Regions from separate parts of the Bradyrhizobium tunisiense genome, predicted to be linked through region 2. Evidence: predicted binding sites of a transcription regulator. Region 2 holds the regulator's gene; the other holds the start of a gene.
The links. Region 2 encodes PhoB, which activates phosphate uptake and scavenging genes when phosphate is short. Its sites were predicted from a motif close to TGTCATNNANCTGTCAT; they were not measured.

Region 1 (6,961 bases), on a different contig from region 2:
ACTTCCTGACGCGCGCCACGATGGAATGGTTTTGCGGCCACTATCTCGCCGATCCCGCTCACGCCAGCGACTGGCGCGTCTCGCCGCTCCGGACGGCATCCCTCGCCGGTGTCGCCCCTGCGATCGTCACCACCGCCTGGTTCGATCCCCTGCGCGACGAGGGCGCGGCCTATGCGCGGGCACTGGAGGCGGCCGGCGTCCGCGTCAAGCACCACGAAGGTCCCGGCCTCATCCACGGCTATTTCGGCATGGGCGATGCCTCGGATGTCGCGCGCGCCGAGGCACAACGCGCACGCGCCGACTTCAAGGCGCTGCTCACGCGGGGGGTCTGATCTGCTAGGGCCGGTGCGTCCGCTGCGCGCCAGTGTGCCCCCAGGTCTCGTCCCAATCCTGGCCGGCGGCGTCGACGACGCGGCCGTCGGCTTCGAAGAACTTGTTCGGCACCTGGAAGATTGCCAGGATCAGGGCCCCGTCCGGACACCAGGCGGCATGCCGGCTGCCTGCCTCGCGCCAGATGAATTCGCCGGCTTTGCAGGCGATGCCCCGAGCGGGCCCCTCCTTGTCGACGAGCGCGCCTTCGATGACGTAACTCTGCTCGATGCCGACATGCTCGTGGTCGGGCAGCACCGATCCCGGCGCAAAGCGCATCAAGGCGGTCATCAGCCCCGTGCCGCGGTCGAACAGCAGCGTCTTGGCCTCGCAGCCGGGAAAGCGCGTCTTCTGCCAGTCCATGTTTTGCGGCTGAACCAGATGAGAATGCCGGTCGGTGGCTTCCTGGTCCTTCGGGATCGCGGCGTCCATCACGATACTCCTTCCATCTCGACCGCCGGAAGCTAGCAGGATCGTCCGGCTGGGTCAGCGAGCGGTGCAACACGCCGGACGAACGCCGATCGCGCGAAAATCGGCAGGCAAACCGGACGACCGGGCGCCATCCTGCTTGATTGCGCCACGATTCCCGGCTCCAATCCGCCCCGCCATTTCTGGTTCTGGGAGACACTCATGATGAAACGGATTTTCCTCGCTGCGGTCGTCGCCACCTTCGCGGCAGGCTCGGCCTTCGCGCAAGAAACCTGCGAGAGCAAGGCCGTCGGCAAGGACGGCAAGCCGCTGGCCGGCGCCGCCAAGACTTCGTTCCTGAAGAAGTGCAAAGCCGACGCCTGCACGCCCAAGGCCGTCAGCGCCGACGGCAAGCCGCTCGCTGGCGCCGCCAAGAACAGCTTCATGAAGAAGTGCGAAGTCAGCGCGTAAGGCGCTCCTTCCTTAGCGAACAAGACCGCCACGAACTCGTCATGCCCGGGCTTGTCCCCGGGCATCACGGAGGGAGTTAGTCCCGCCTGAACCGATAGTCGAACGCCCCATCCAGCGGCTTGATCCATCCCGCCGTCGGCGCCGGAAAATGCACCGGCAGGATCAACGTGTCGGTGTCCGCAACGGACGCGAAGAATTTTCGCCGTGAGGCCGCCGACTGCTTCGGATCCCAATCGGGCTTCGCCGACCAATCCGGCTCGCGGCACTGGATCTGGTGGTGCATCAGATCGCCGGCGACCACGGCGCGCTGGCCCTTCGACAGAATGTTCACGCAGCAATGGCAGGGCGAATGCCCCGGCGTCGGCGTCAGCGTCACGGTATCGTCGAGCGCGTAATCGTCATCCACCAGCAGCGCCTGCCCCGCTTCGACGATCGGCAGGCAATTGTCGCGAAACACGGTGCCGGGCGGATTGTTGCCCCTGGCATGCTCGGCCTCCCAGGCCGCATACTCGCCCTTGTGGAAGACGTATTTCGCGTTCGGGAACGTCGGCACCCAGCGGCCGTCGCGCAAGGTCGTATTCCAGCCGGTGTGGTCGATATGCAGATGCGTGCAGAACACGTAGTCGATCTGCTCGAAGGCGATGCCGAGCGCGAACAACTCGTTGCGCCAGCGTTCCTTGCCGGGGAAGTCGAACGGCGGCGGATGGCCCTTGTCCTCACCGGTGCAGGTGTCGACCAGAATGGTGTAGCGCGGCGTGCGCACCACGAAGGTCTGATAGGTGATCACCATCAAGCCGCGCGCGGCGTCGAACACCTCCGGCTCCATCGTCGGCAGATGGCGTTTGAACACGCCCTCGTCATAGGCGGGGAAAAAATCCTGCGGCCGCCGCCATGGCCCTTCCCGCTCGATCACCGCGTCGATGGTGATGTCGCCGATTCGGAGTTGTTTCATGGGTGTTCGCTCCCTTTTTTGTGAAAGCGTAGCGAACGGGCTCAGGGCATTCAAGGCGCCGAACGCAAAGAGCTTCGGCGGGCGTGCCGCAAATCAACCTCAAATAGCGGAGAAAATGACGGTGGAATGAGGAATGTCCGGTGGGCAGGAAATTGAAAATAACCGCGGCAATCATGGTTGCCGTCGCAGCTGGCATCTACGTCAACAACGCCAGCCTTCTGGCGCCGCATCCAGACGGCACGCCGGTGCTGCTCGCCCATCGCGGCATCGCGCAGCGTTTCGACGAGCGGGACCTGAAGAACGACACCTGCACGGCCGCGCGGATGTTGCCGCCGGCGCACGATTACCTCGAGAACACGCTGCGCTCGATGCGCGCGAGCTTCGAGGCCGGTGCGGATGTCGTCGAGCTCGACGTGCACCCGACCACCGACGGCGAGTTCGCCGTCTTCCACGACTGGACGCTCGACTGCCGGACCGACGGCAACGGCGTCACACGCGCGCAGAGCATGGCGAAGCTGAAGACGCTCGACATCGGCTACGGCTACACTGCCGACGGCGGCAAGTCCTTCCCGTTCCGCGGCAAGGGGGTCGGCATGATGCCGTCATTGTCGGAGGTGTTCGCCGCCTTCCCCGGCAAGCAACTGCTCATCAACGTGAAGAGCCGGGACCCAGACGAAGGCGACAGACTTGCCGCCGTGCTGAATGCGCTGCCGGCCGAGCGGCGCCGGACCATCATGGTCTATGGCGGCAACGAGCCGATCGAGGCGATCCGTCGCCTTACCCCCGATGTCCGCACGATCTCGCGCGGGGCAATCAAGAGCTGCCTGGCCCGCTATATCGGCTATGGCTGGACCGGCTTGGTCCCGGCAGCCTGCCGCAATGCGATGGTGCTGGTGCCGATCAACGCCGCTCCCTGGCTATGGGGCTGGCCCGATCGTTTCCTCGCACGCATGAACGGCGTCAACAGCGCGGTCTTCGCGCTCGGTCCCTACAGCGGCGGCGAGTTCTCTACAGGCATTGACACGCCGGAAATATTCGCGCGGTTGCCGCAAGGCTATTCCGGCGGCATCTGGACCAACGAGATCGAGGCAATCGCCAAGCTCGCAGGCGGGAGCCGAGATTAGCTCCGCAACCCCGGCGCTTCCTGCCCGGTCCGCGCGACATATTCCGTATAGCCGCCACCGAACTGGTGGATACCCTCCGGCGTCAGCTCCAGCACGCGGTTCGACAGCGTCGCCAGGAAATGCCGGTCATGCGAGACGAACAGCATGGTGCCCTCGAAATCCGACAGCGCGTTGATCAGCATTTCCTTGGTGGCGAGGTCGAGATGGTTGGTCGGCTCGTCCAGCACCAGGAAGTTCGGTGGGTCGAACAGCATCTTGGCCATCACCAGCCGCGCCTTCTCGCCGCCCGACAGCACCCGGCAGCGCTTCTCGACGTCGTCGCCGGAGAAGCCGAAGCAGCCGGCGAGCGCGCGCAAGGAGCCCTGCCCCGCGGTCGGAAACGCGTATTCGAGCGACTGAAACACCGTCTGCTCGCCGTCGAGCAGATCCATCGCGTGCTGGGCGAAATAGCCCATCTTGACGCTGCCGCCGACCGCCACCGTGCCCTCATCAGGCTCGCTCGCGCCCGCAACGAGCTTGAGCAGCGTCGACTTGCCGGCCCCGTTGACGCCCATCACGCACCAGCGCTCCCGACGGCGGATCATGAAATCGAGCCTGTCATAGATGCGCTTCGATCCGTAACCCTTGTGCACGTTCTTGAGCGCGACGACGTCCTCGCCCGAGCGCGGCGCCGGCGGAAAGTCGAATGCGACGCTCTGGCGCCGGCGCGGCGGCTCCACCCGCTCGATCTTGTCGAGCTTCTTGACCCGGCTTTGCACCTGGGCGGCGTGCGAGGCGCGCGCCTTGAAGCGTTCGATGAACTTGATCTCCTTGGCGAGCATCGCCTGCTGGCGCTCGAACTGGGCCTGCTGCTGCTTCTCGTTCTGCGCCCGCTGCTGCTCGTAGAATTCGTAATCGCCGGTGTAGGTCGTGAGCGATCCGGAATCGATCTCGATCACCTTCGAGATCACGCGGTTGATGAACTCGCGGTCATGCGAGGTCATCAGCAGCGTGCCTTCGTAATCGTGCAGGAATTTTTCCAGCCAGATCAGGCTCTCGATATCGAGATGGTTGCTCGGCTCGTCGAGCAACATCACGTCGGGACGCATCAGAAGGATGCGCGCCAGCGCCACGCGCATCTTCCAGCCGCCGGAGAGCTTGCCGACGTCACCGTCCATCATCTCCTGGCTGAAGCCCAGGCCGGACAGCGCCTCGCGCGCGCGGCCGTCGAGCGCATAGCCGTCGAGCTCCTCGAAGCGATGCTGCACCTCGCCATAGCGGGCGATGATCTCCTCCATCCGGTCGGCCTTGTCAGGGTCGGCCATCGCAGCCTCGAGCTCGCGCAGCTCGGCCGCAACCTCGCTGACGGGACCCGCGCCATCCATCACCTCGGCGACGGCGCTGCGGCCGCTCATCTCGCCGACATCCTGGTTGAAATAGCCGATGGTGATGCCGCGATCGGTCGAGACCTGCCCCTCGTCGGGCAATTCCTCGCCGGCGATCATCCGGAACAATGTGGTCTTGCCCGCACCGTTCGGGCCGACAAGGCCGATCTTCTCGCCCTTGTTGAGGGCGGCGGAGGCTTCGATGAACAGGATCTGGTGGCCGGCTTGCTTGCTGACGTTGTCGAGGCGGATCATGGGGTCTTTATGGGGGGATTTTTGCGTTGCAGCGTCATAGGCCATGGCGGGCGCCAGGGGAAGCCCGGCGGGGCACGGATTCCGGCTCGGCAGATGGCCGCGTCGGTCATACTGCGCTGCGACAGGCGCGTGAGTATCCGGCCATGTCGAGCGCGAACGGGACCGCCTGAGACCAACAATGCGACACCGGGGCGCTTGCCGGATGGCGGCAATGTGTCCAAACTCCGATCGAAGTCGCTGGAATGCGGCATACCTCCAGCGGTGATCAACGAAAAGCGCAGGCAAAGCGCGTTCGAACAACAACGCCGCCAGGGAGGACGTCCATGACTGCAAAGTCTGACAAGACCAGAACTACGCGTCGGAAGTTCCTGCTGACCGCCGGCGCGGCCGGCGCTGCCACCATCGCCATGCCGCAAGTCAGCCGGGCGCAAACGGCGACCCTGAAGATGCAGGGTTCATGGGGCAAGGCCGATGTCTTCAACGAGATGGCCGAAGATTATGTGAAGCGCGTCAACGAGATGGCCGGAGGCCGGTTGCGCATCGACTATCTCGTCGGCGGTTCGGTCGTGCACCCGTTCCAGGTCTTCGATGGCGTTCATGGCGGCCAGCTCGACGCTGCACACACGGTCACGGTCTACTGGTACGGCAAGCACAAGGCCGCCTCGCTGTTCGGGACCGGCCCGGTGTTCGGCTTCAACGCCAACGAAGGCCTCGGCTGGATCCACAACGGCGGCGGCAAGGAGCTGTTCGAGGAGCTCCAGACCAAGATCATGAACGTCAACATCAAGAGCTTCTTCGCCATGCCGATGCCGACCCAGCCGCTCGGCTGGTTCAAGAAGCCGATCACCAGCGACGCCGATCTCAAGGGCTTGAAGTATCGCACGGTGGGCCTGGCCGCCGACCTCTTCCAGGCGATGGGCGCATCCGTCGCCCAGCTACCCGGTGGCGAGATCGTGCCCGCCATGGAGCGCGGCGTGATCGACGGGTTCGAGTTCAACAATCCGACCTCGGACCGGCGTTTCGGCGCGCAGGATGTCGCCAAGAACTACATGATGGGCAGCCATCATCAGGCGACGGAATATTTCGAGATCATGTTCAACCGGACGAAATTCAACGCGCTGCCGAAGGAACAGCAGGCGATCCTGCAATACGCAGCCGAAGCCGTGTCCTCCGCCAACGAATGGAAGGCCATGGATTATTATTCGAAGGACCTGCAGGAGCTGATCAACAAGGACAAGGTCAACGTCCAGCGGACACCGAAGTCGGTGTTCGACGCGCAGATCAAGGCGTGGGACGGTCTGATCGCCCAGCTCGGCTCGGATCCGTTCATGAAGAAGGTCATGGATTCGCAGAAGGACTGGGTGCGCCGCGTGGTTTACTACAACATGAACAACGCGACGGACTACCGCGGCGCCTTCGAGCATCACTTCCCAGGGGTACTCAAGGTCTGAGCGCTATCGCTTCATTCGCGTGAGGCCGTACAGACGGGCGGCGTAGTCGAAGCGCCGCCCACGAATGGAGGGGGACGTCCGGATGTGTCGCTCGCAGCGAGCTCGGCTCGCATGACGAAATTTCTGTTCTTCATCGACGAGCTCAGCACGTGGGTCGGCAAGGCGTTCGCATGGCTGATTCTCGTCCTTACGCTGGCTGTCAGCTACGAGGTGTTCGTGCGCTACGTGCTGCGTGCGCCGACCACCTGGGCCTTCGACATCAGCTACATCACCTATGGCGCGATGTTCCTGATGGCGGGCGCATATACGCTCTCGCGCAACGGCCATGTGCGCGCAGACGTGGTGTACCGCCTCTGGTCACCGCGCACCCAGGCGACGATGGACCTCGTCCTGTACATCCTGTTCTTCCTGCCGGCGATCGCGGCGCTGATGTATTCAGGCTGGAACTACGCCCAGATGTCGGTGCGCTTCCGCGAAGTCAGCATCTTCAGCCCGGCTGGCGTGCCGGTGTTTCCGCTGAAGGCGCTGATCCCTCTCACCGGTTTCCTTCTGTTTCTGCAAGGGTTC
Region 2 (6,961 bases):
GCGCTGGGCCGCGCGCTCGGCGAGACCATGGCCGTGACGTTCATCATCGGCAATTCGTTCCGCATCTCCTCGTCGATCTTCGCGCCCGGCACCACGATCTCGGCGGCGATCGCCTCCGAGTTCGCCGAGAGCGACGGCCTACACCAGTCCGGCCTGATCCTGCTCGGCCTGTTGCTGTTCGTGTTGACGTTCTTCGTGCTGGCCGCAGCGCGGCTGATGCTGATGCGGCTGGACAAGAAAGCGGGGAACTGACGTCATGGCCCTCAATCCGATCTATTCGCGCCGCCGCCGCAAGGACATCGTCATCCGCGGGCTCTGCATCGCCGCGGCCGCCTTCGGCGTCACCTGGCTCGCGCTGATCCTGATCACGCTGCTCTACAACGGCCTGGCTGGCCTGAACCTCCAGGTCTTCACCGCCGACACGCCGCCGCCCGGCTCGACCGAAGGCGGCCTGCGCAACGCCATCGTCGGCTCGATCATCATGACCGTGCTCGGCGTCGGCATCGGCGCGCCGCTCGGCCTGTTCGCCGGCACCTATCTTGCCGAGTACGGCCGCAACGACAGGCTGACTTCGGTGATCCGCTTCATCAACGACATCCTCTTGTCGGCGCCCTCGATCATCATCGGCCTGTTCATCTATGGCACGGTGGTGGTGCCGATGCGCGGCTTCTCGGCGCTCGCGGGAGCGCTGGCACTCGCGGTCATCGTCATCCCGGTCGTGGTGCGCACCACGGAGGACATGCTGCTGCTGGTGCCGAATCCGTTGCGCGAAGCCGCCAGCGCATTGGGCCTCCCGCGTTCGCTGGTGATCAAGCGCATCGCCTATCGCGCGGCACGCGCGGGCCTCATCACCGGCGTGCTGCTCGCCACCGCCCGCGTCGCCGGCGAGACCGCGCCGCTGCTGTTCACCGCGCTGTCGAACCAGTTCTTCAGCCTCGGCCTGGACAAGACGATGGCCAACCTGCCGGTCACCATCAACAATTTCGTCCAGAGCCCCTACGCCTATTGGAAGCAGCTCGCCTGGAGCGGCGCGCTGCTGATCACCCTGACCGTGCTTGCCCTGAACATTGGCGCGCGCATCATCGGCGCCGAGAGGACTGCAAAATGAGTGAAATGTCTGTTTCCGTGAGCGCGCCGACCGTTCATCCCGGCTCGCAGCCGCTGCCCGAGGCACCCGCCAAGGTCACCGCGCGCAACCTCAACTTCTACTACGGCGAGCACCACGCGCTGAAGAACATCAATCTGGCGCTCGGCACCAACCGCGTCACGGCCTTCATTGGCCCGTCCGGTTGCGGCAAGTCGACCCTGCTGCGCATCTTCAACCGGATGTATGATCTCTATCCGGGCCAGCGCGCCACCGGCCAGCTGATGCTCGACCAGACCAACATCCTCGACCCCCGGCTCGACCTCAATCTGCTGCGCGCCCGGGTCGGCATGGTGTTCCAGAAGCCGACGCCGTTCCCGATGACGATCTACGAGAACATCGCCTTCGGCATCCGTCTCTACGAGAAGATCTCGAAGTCCGAGATGGACGGCCGCGTCGAGAAGGCGCTGCGCGGCGGCGCGCTGTGGAACGAGGTCAAGGACAAGCTCAACGCCTCCGGCCTGTCGCTCTCCGGCGGCCAGCAGCAGCGCCTGTGCATTGCCCGCACCGTCGCGGTGCGGCCCGAGGTGATCCTGTTCGACGAGCCCTGCTCGGCGCTGGACCCGATCTCGACCGCCAAGGTCGAGGAGCTGATCCAGGAGCTGTCCGAGAACTACACGATCGCAATCGTCACCCACAACATGCAGCAGGCGGCGCGCGTCTCCGACAAGACCGCCTTCATGTATCTCGGCGAGCTGATCGAGTTCGACGACACCAGCAAGATCTTCACGTCGCCGACCGACCGGCGCACGCAGGATTACATCACCGGCCGGTTCGGCTGAGGAGACGGGACATGGGTACTGAACATACCGCAAAGGCTTTCGACACCGACCTCCAGGAGCTCACCCGACTGGTCGCCGAGATGGGCGGCATCGCCGAGCGCATGATCGTCGAATCCGTCGACGCGCTGATCCGCCGCGACGTCGCGCTCGGCCAGCGCGTCGTCACCATCGACACCGAACTCGACGCGCTGCAGAAGAAGATCGAGGAGCGCGCCGTGCTCACCATCGCCCGCCGTCAGCCGATGGCGGTCGATCTGCGCGAGATCGTCGGCGCCATGCGCGTTGCGACCGACCTCGAGCGCATCGGCGACCTCGCCAAGAACATGGGCAAGCGCGTCGCCGCGCTGGAGACGGATTTCCATCCGCTGAAACTGTTCCGCGGCCTGGAGCACATGACCGACCTCGTTCAGCAGCAGGTCAAGTCGGTGCTGGACGCCTACGCCGCGCACGATCTGCCGGCGGCGATGGCGGTGTGGAAGGGCGACGAGGAAGTCGACGCGATCTGCACCTCGCTGTTCCGCGAGCTCCTCACCTACATGATGGAGGATCCGCGCAACATCTCGTTCTGCATCCATCTGATGTTCTGCGCCAAGAACATCGAGCGGATCGGCGACCACGCCACCAACATCGCCGAGACCGTGTTCTACATGATCGAGGGCCAGGCGATCACCGACAAGCGGCCGAAGGGGGACATGACCAACTTCGCCACGACGATCCCGAATAGCTGAAGACCTCAAGGAGCGACGACACCATGGGCGCACGCATTATGGTGGTTGAGGACGAGGAAGCTCTCACCGAGCTTCTTCGCTACAACCTCGAAGGCGACGGCTATGACGTCGAGACGGTCATGCGCGGCGACGACGCCGACACCCGCCTCAAGGAGCACATTCCCGACCTGATCGTGCTCGACTGGATGCTGCCCGGCCTGTCGGGCATCGAGCTGTGCCGCCGCCTGCGCACCCGTCCCGAGACCAAGCAACTGCCGATCATCATGCTCACCGCGCGCGGCGAGGAGAGCGAGCGCGTACGTGGCCTTGCGACCGGCGCCGACGACTACATCGTGAAGCCGTTCTCCGTGCCGGAGCTCCTGGCGCGCGTGAAGGGCCTCCTGCGGCGCGCCAGTCCCGAGCGGCTAGCCACCGTGCTCGCCTATGGCGACATCGAGCTCGACCGCGACAAGCGCCGCGTGGCGCGCTCGGGCCGGCCGATCGATCTCGGACCGACCGAATACCGGCTGCTGGAGTTCTTCCTGGAGCATCCCGGCCGCGTGTTCTCGCGCGAGCAGCTGCTCGACAGCGTCTGGGGCCGCGACATCTACATCGACGAGCGCACCGTCGACGTCCATATCGGCCGCCTGCGCAAGCTGCTCAATCTCGGCCGCGAGCAGGACCCGATCCGCACCGTCCGCGGCGCGGGCTATGCGCTCGATGATCGCTTCGCGAAGGCGGAGCAGACGTAAGGGGTTCTGGGAAATTCTGGCGACACACTCAGTGTCGTCCCGGACAAGCGAAGCGCTGATCCGGGACCCATAACCACAGGGCGTGGTTTGGCGAAGACTCGGAGTGACCGTCTAGCGCAACATCTGCGCCCTGTGGTTATGGCTCCCCGCGTTCGCGGGGACGACACCGAGTTGGTTGAGGCGCCGTCGCGCTACGGCAGCCGTCGTTGCAGTCAGCAAATCAGCTAACTTACCGCGTGCTCGGCTTGGCCGGTGCACGACGGCGGTCCGCTGCGGGCTGATACGCCACGCGCGAGTGCTGGGCGCAATAGGGCAGGCCGGAGAGCGCCTTGCCGCCGCAGAAGAAGAAATCCGGGCTCGAGGGATCGCCGACCGGCCAGTGGCAGGTCGCCTCGTTCAGCTCCAGCAGCGACAGCCGCTGGCTCATCGGCACCACGTTGTCGTAGGTGACCGGTTCGGCCTCCACTTCGACCTCGAAGGCCTGCGCCAGCGCGGTGTTGCCGCGCGCAATGGGGCGGGTCACCCGCATCATGTGCTGCGCGGGACGCGCCTTGCGCGGCCGGGGTGCTGCCGATGAAGGGCTTTTGGCACGGCCGGACAGACCGAGCCTGTGCACTTTGCCGATCACGGCATTGCGGGTCACATTGCCGAGCTCTGCTGCGATCTGGCTGGCCGAAAGTCCGGCCTCCCAGAGCTTTTTCAGCTGCTCGACGCGATCATCGGACCAGGTCAAAACCGTCATTGCACCCTTTCCCTCGCTGCCGGCCAACCATCCTGGGGCCTTGCAGCGAATGCCTAAGCCTTCAAAAACCCGTGTCGTCAGAATCCCTTAAGGCTCGCCGGGCGCGCCACTGACGCCCGAACGTTTACGCCGGTACATGAGGACTCTTGGGATCAGAACCGCTGCACGAGATGTCGTATCTGACAATCCAAACGCTACAATATGGCGTGACTCCCGCGCAAGAGTCCGCCGACTCGCTTCCACATGTTCCGTGGTGAAAACCCGCGAAACCGGCACCGCAAGACTACGGATTCAGCGTTTCCCGAGGCTTTCCCAGCGGCATTGACACCCGTCTTGCCAGGCATAAGATAGTTGCGCGTGCCGCCCTTAAAAGGCGGCACGTTTCGTTTTCCGGGCCGGTCGATGGTGCGTTGCCCAATGCGCGCGTCACACCGTCCGCAACATTCAAGTGGCCGTCATGACTAACAGCGCAGCGCCGCATTTGCTCCCCGTTTTCGCCAGGGCCGACCTCGGTTTCGAACGCGGCGAAGGCTGCTGGCTGATCGCGACCAATGGCGAGCGCTATCTCGATTTCACCTCGGGCGTCGCCGTGAATGCGCTCGGCCATTGCCACCCGCATCTAACCAAGGCGCTGCAGGAGCAGGCGACGAAGCTGTGGCACATGTCGAACTTGTTCCAGAGCCCGGACGGCGAGAAGCTCGCCGTGCGCCTGTGCAACGAGAGCTTCGCGGACTTCGTGTTCTTCTGCAATTCCGGCGCCGAAGCGCTGGAGGGCGTGATCAAGCTGGTCCGCCATCATCACTTCTCCAAGGGCCATCCCGAGCGCTACCGCATCATCACCTTCGAAGGCGCCTTCCATGGCCGCACCCTGGCGACCCTCGCAGCGACCGGCTCTGCGAAATATCTCGAAGGTTTCGGCCCGCCGATGGATGGTTTCGACCAGGTCCCGCATGGTGACCTCGACGCCGTCAAGAAGGCGATCGGGCCCGACACCGCCGGCATCCTGATCGAGCCGATCCAGGGCGAGGGCGGCGTGCGCGCGGCGACGCCTGCCTTCCTCAAGGCGCTGCGCCAGCTCTGCGACGACAAGGGCCTGCTGCTCGCCTTCGACGAGGTGCAGACCGGCATGGGCCGCACTGGGGATCTCTTCGCCTATCGCCGCACCGGCGTTACACCCGACGTGATGTCGCTGGCCAAGGCGCTCGGCGGCGGCTTCCCGATCGGCGCGGTGCTGGCGACGGCGGAAGCGGCTTCCGGCATGGGACCCGGTTCGCACGGCTCGACCTTCGGTGGCAATCCGCTGGCGATCTCGGCGGCCAACGCCGTGCTCGACGTCATGCTCGAGCCCGGCTTCTTCGACCACGTGCAGAAAATGTCGCTGCTGCTCAAGCAGAAGCTCGCCTCCGTGATCGACCGTCACCCCGATGTCGTCAGCGAAGTGCGCGGCGAGGGCCTCCTGGTCGGCATCAAGGCGGTGGTGCCGTCGGGCGATCTCGTGGCTGCCTTGCGTGGTGAAAAGCTGCTCACCGTCGGCGCGGGCGACAATGTCGTGCGCTTCCTGCCGCCTCTGATCGTCACTGAAGCCGAGATCGAGGACAGCGTCGTCAGGCTCGAGCGCGCCTGCGCTGCGATCTCGTCCAGCCAGACCAAGCGGGCGGCAAGCTGATGAGCAAGTCGCCGAAACATTTCCTCGACATCAACGAGCTCCCGCTCTCGGAGCTCAAGCGCATGCTCGCCGCATCCTCCGCCATGAAGGCGAAGCAGAAGGCGCAGCAGCCGGTCAAGCCGCTCGAAGGCAAGACGCTGGCGATGATCTTCGAGCGTCCCTCGACGCGGACGCGGGTGTCGTTCGACGTCGCCATGCGCCAGCTCGGCGGCGAGCCCATCATGCTCACCGGCGCCGAGATGCAGCTCGGGCGCGGCGAGACCATCGCCGACACCGCGCGCGTGCTGTCGCGCTACGTCGACGCCATCATGATCCGCATCCTCAATCACGAGGCGCTGCTGGAGCTTGCGGCCAACGCCACCGTGCCCGTCATCAACGGCCTGACGCGGCGCTCGCATCCCTGCCAGGTGATGGCCGACCTCATGACCTATGAGGAGCATCGCGGCCCGATCGAGGGCAAGACGGTCGCCTGGACCGGCGACGACAACAACGTGCTGGCCTCCTGGGCCCACGCCGCCGAGCGCTTCAAGTTCCAGCTCAACGTCGCAACGCCGCCCGAGCTCGCGCCGAAAAAGGCGATGCGCGACTTCATCAAGACGACCGGCGCGCCGATCGTGCTCGGCACCGATCCGGAAGCCGCCGTGCGCGGCGCCGATTGCGTCGTCACCGACACCTGGGTGTCGATGGGCGACAAGGAGGGCGAGCACCGCCACAACGTGCTCAAGCCCTACCAGGTCAACGGCAAGCTGATGTCGCTGGCCAAGCCCGACGCGCTGTTCATGCACTGCCTGCCCGCCCATCGCGGCGAGGAGGTCACCGATGAAGTGATCGACGGCCCGCAATCGGTCGTGTTCGACGAGGCCGAAAACCGCCTGCACGCGCAGAAGGGGATTTTGGCCTGGTGCTTTGATGCGGTGAAGTAATCCGTGGCGAGGGCGACCGCGCCACCCTCCGCCGTCGTCCCGGACAAGCGCGCCAAAAGCGCGCGACGATCCGGGACCCATAGCCACAGGACGTGATTTGGCGAGGACTCGCGGTTGCCAGCTCGCGCCACACCTGACCCTGTGGGTATGGATCCCGGATCAGCGCTCGCTTGTCCGGGACGACACCGAGTTTGCTGTAGCGATGTGCAACCCACTCGCATCCGGAACACGCCGTCCCGCGCCCC

Region 1: a site for PhoB is predicted at 2,316-2,332, ahead of ACFDR6_RS10375 (glycerophosphodiester phosphodiesterase family protein). Genes of this name have one in related genera too.

The regions. Positions count from the first base shown of each region.
Region 1 is NZ_JBHLEV010000002.1:634,366-641,326, reverse strand. It holds gene ACFDR6_RS10395 (alpha/beta hydrolase) at 1-332, shown strand, start outside; gene ACFDR6_RS10390 (cupin domain-containing protein) at 337-801, opposite strand; gene ACFDR6_RS10385 (hypothetical protein) at 1,000-1,248, shown strand; gene ACFDR6_RS10380 (MBL fold metallo-hydrolase) at 1,325-2,200, opposite strand; gene ACFDR6_RS10375 (glycerophosphodiester phosphodiesterase family protein) at 2,341-3,324, shown strand; gene ACFDR6_RS10370 (ABC-F family ATP-binding cassette domain-containing protein) at 3,321-4,943, opposite strand; gene ACFDR6_RS10365 (TRAP transporter substrate-binding protein) at 5,267-6,394, shown strand; gene ACFDR6_RS10360 (TRAP transporter small permease subunit) at 6,506-6,961, shown strand, end outside.
Region 2 is NZ_JBHLEV010000001.1:839,825-846,785, reverse strand. It holds gene pstC (phosphate ABC transporter permease subunit PstC) at 1-252, shown strand, start outside; gene pstA (phosphate ABC transporter permease PstA) at 257-1,108, shown strand; gene pstB (phosphate ABC transporter ATP-binding protein PstB) at 1,105-1,926, shown strand; gene phoU (phosphate signaling complex protein PhoU) at 1,938-2,654, shown strand; gene phoB (phosphate regulon transcriptional regulator PhoB) at 2,678-3,385, shown strand; gene ACFDR6_RS04040 (GcrA family cell cycle regulator) at 3,615-4,127, opposite strand; gene ACFDR6_RS04035 (aspartate aminotransferase family protein) at 4,585-5,793, shown strand; gene argF (ornithine carbamoyltransferase) at 5,793-6,716, shown strand.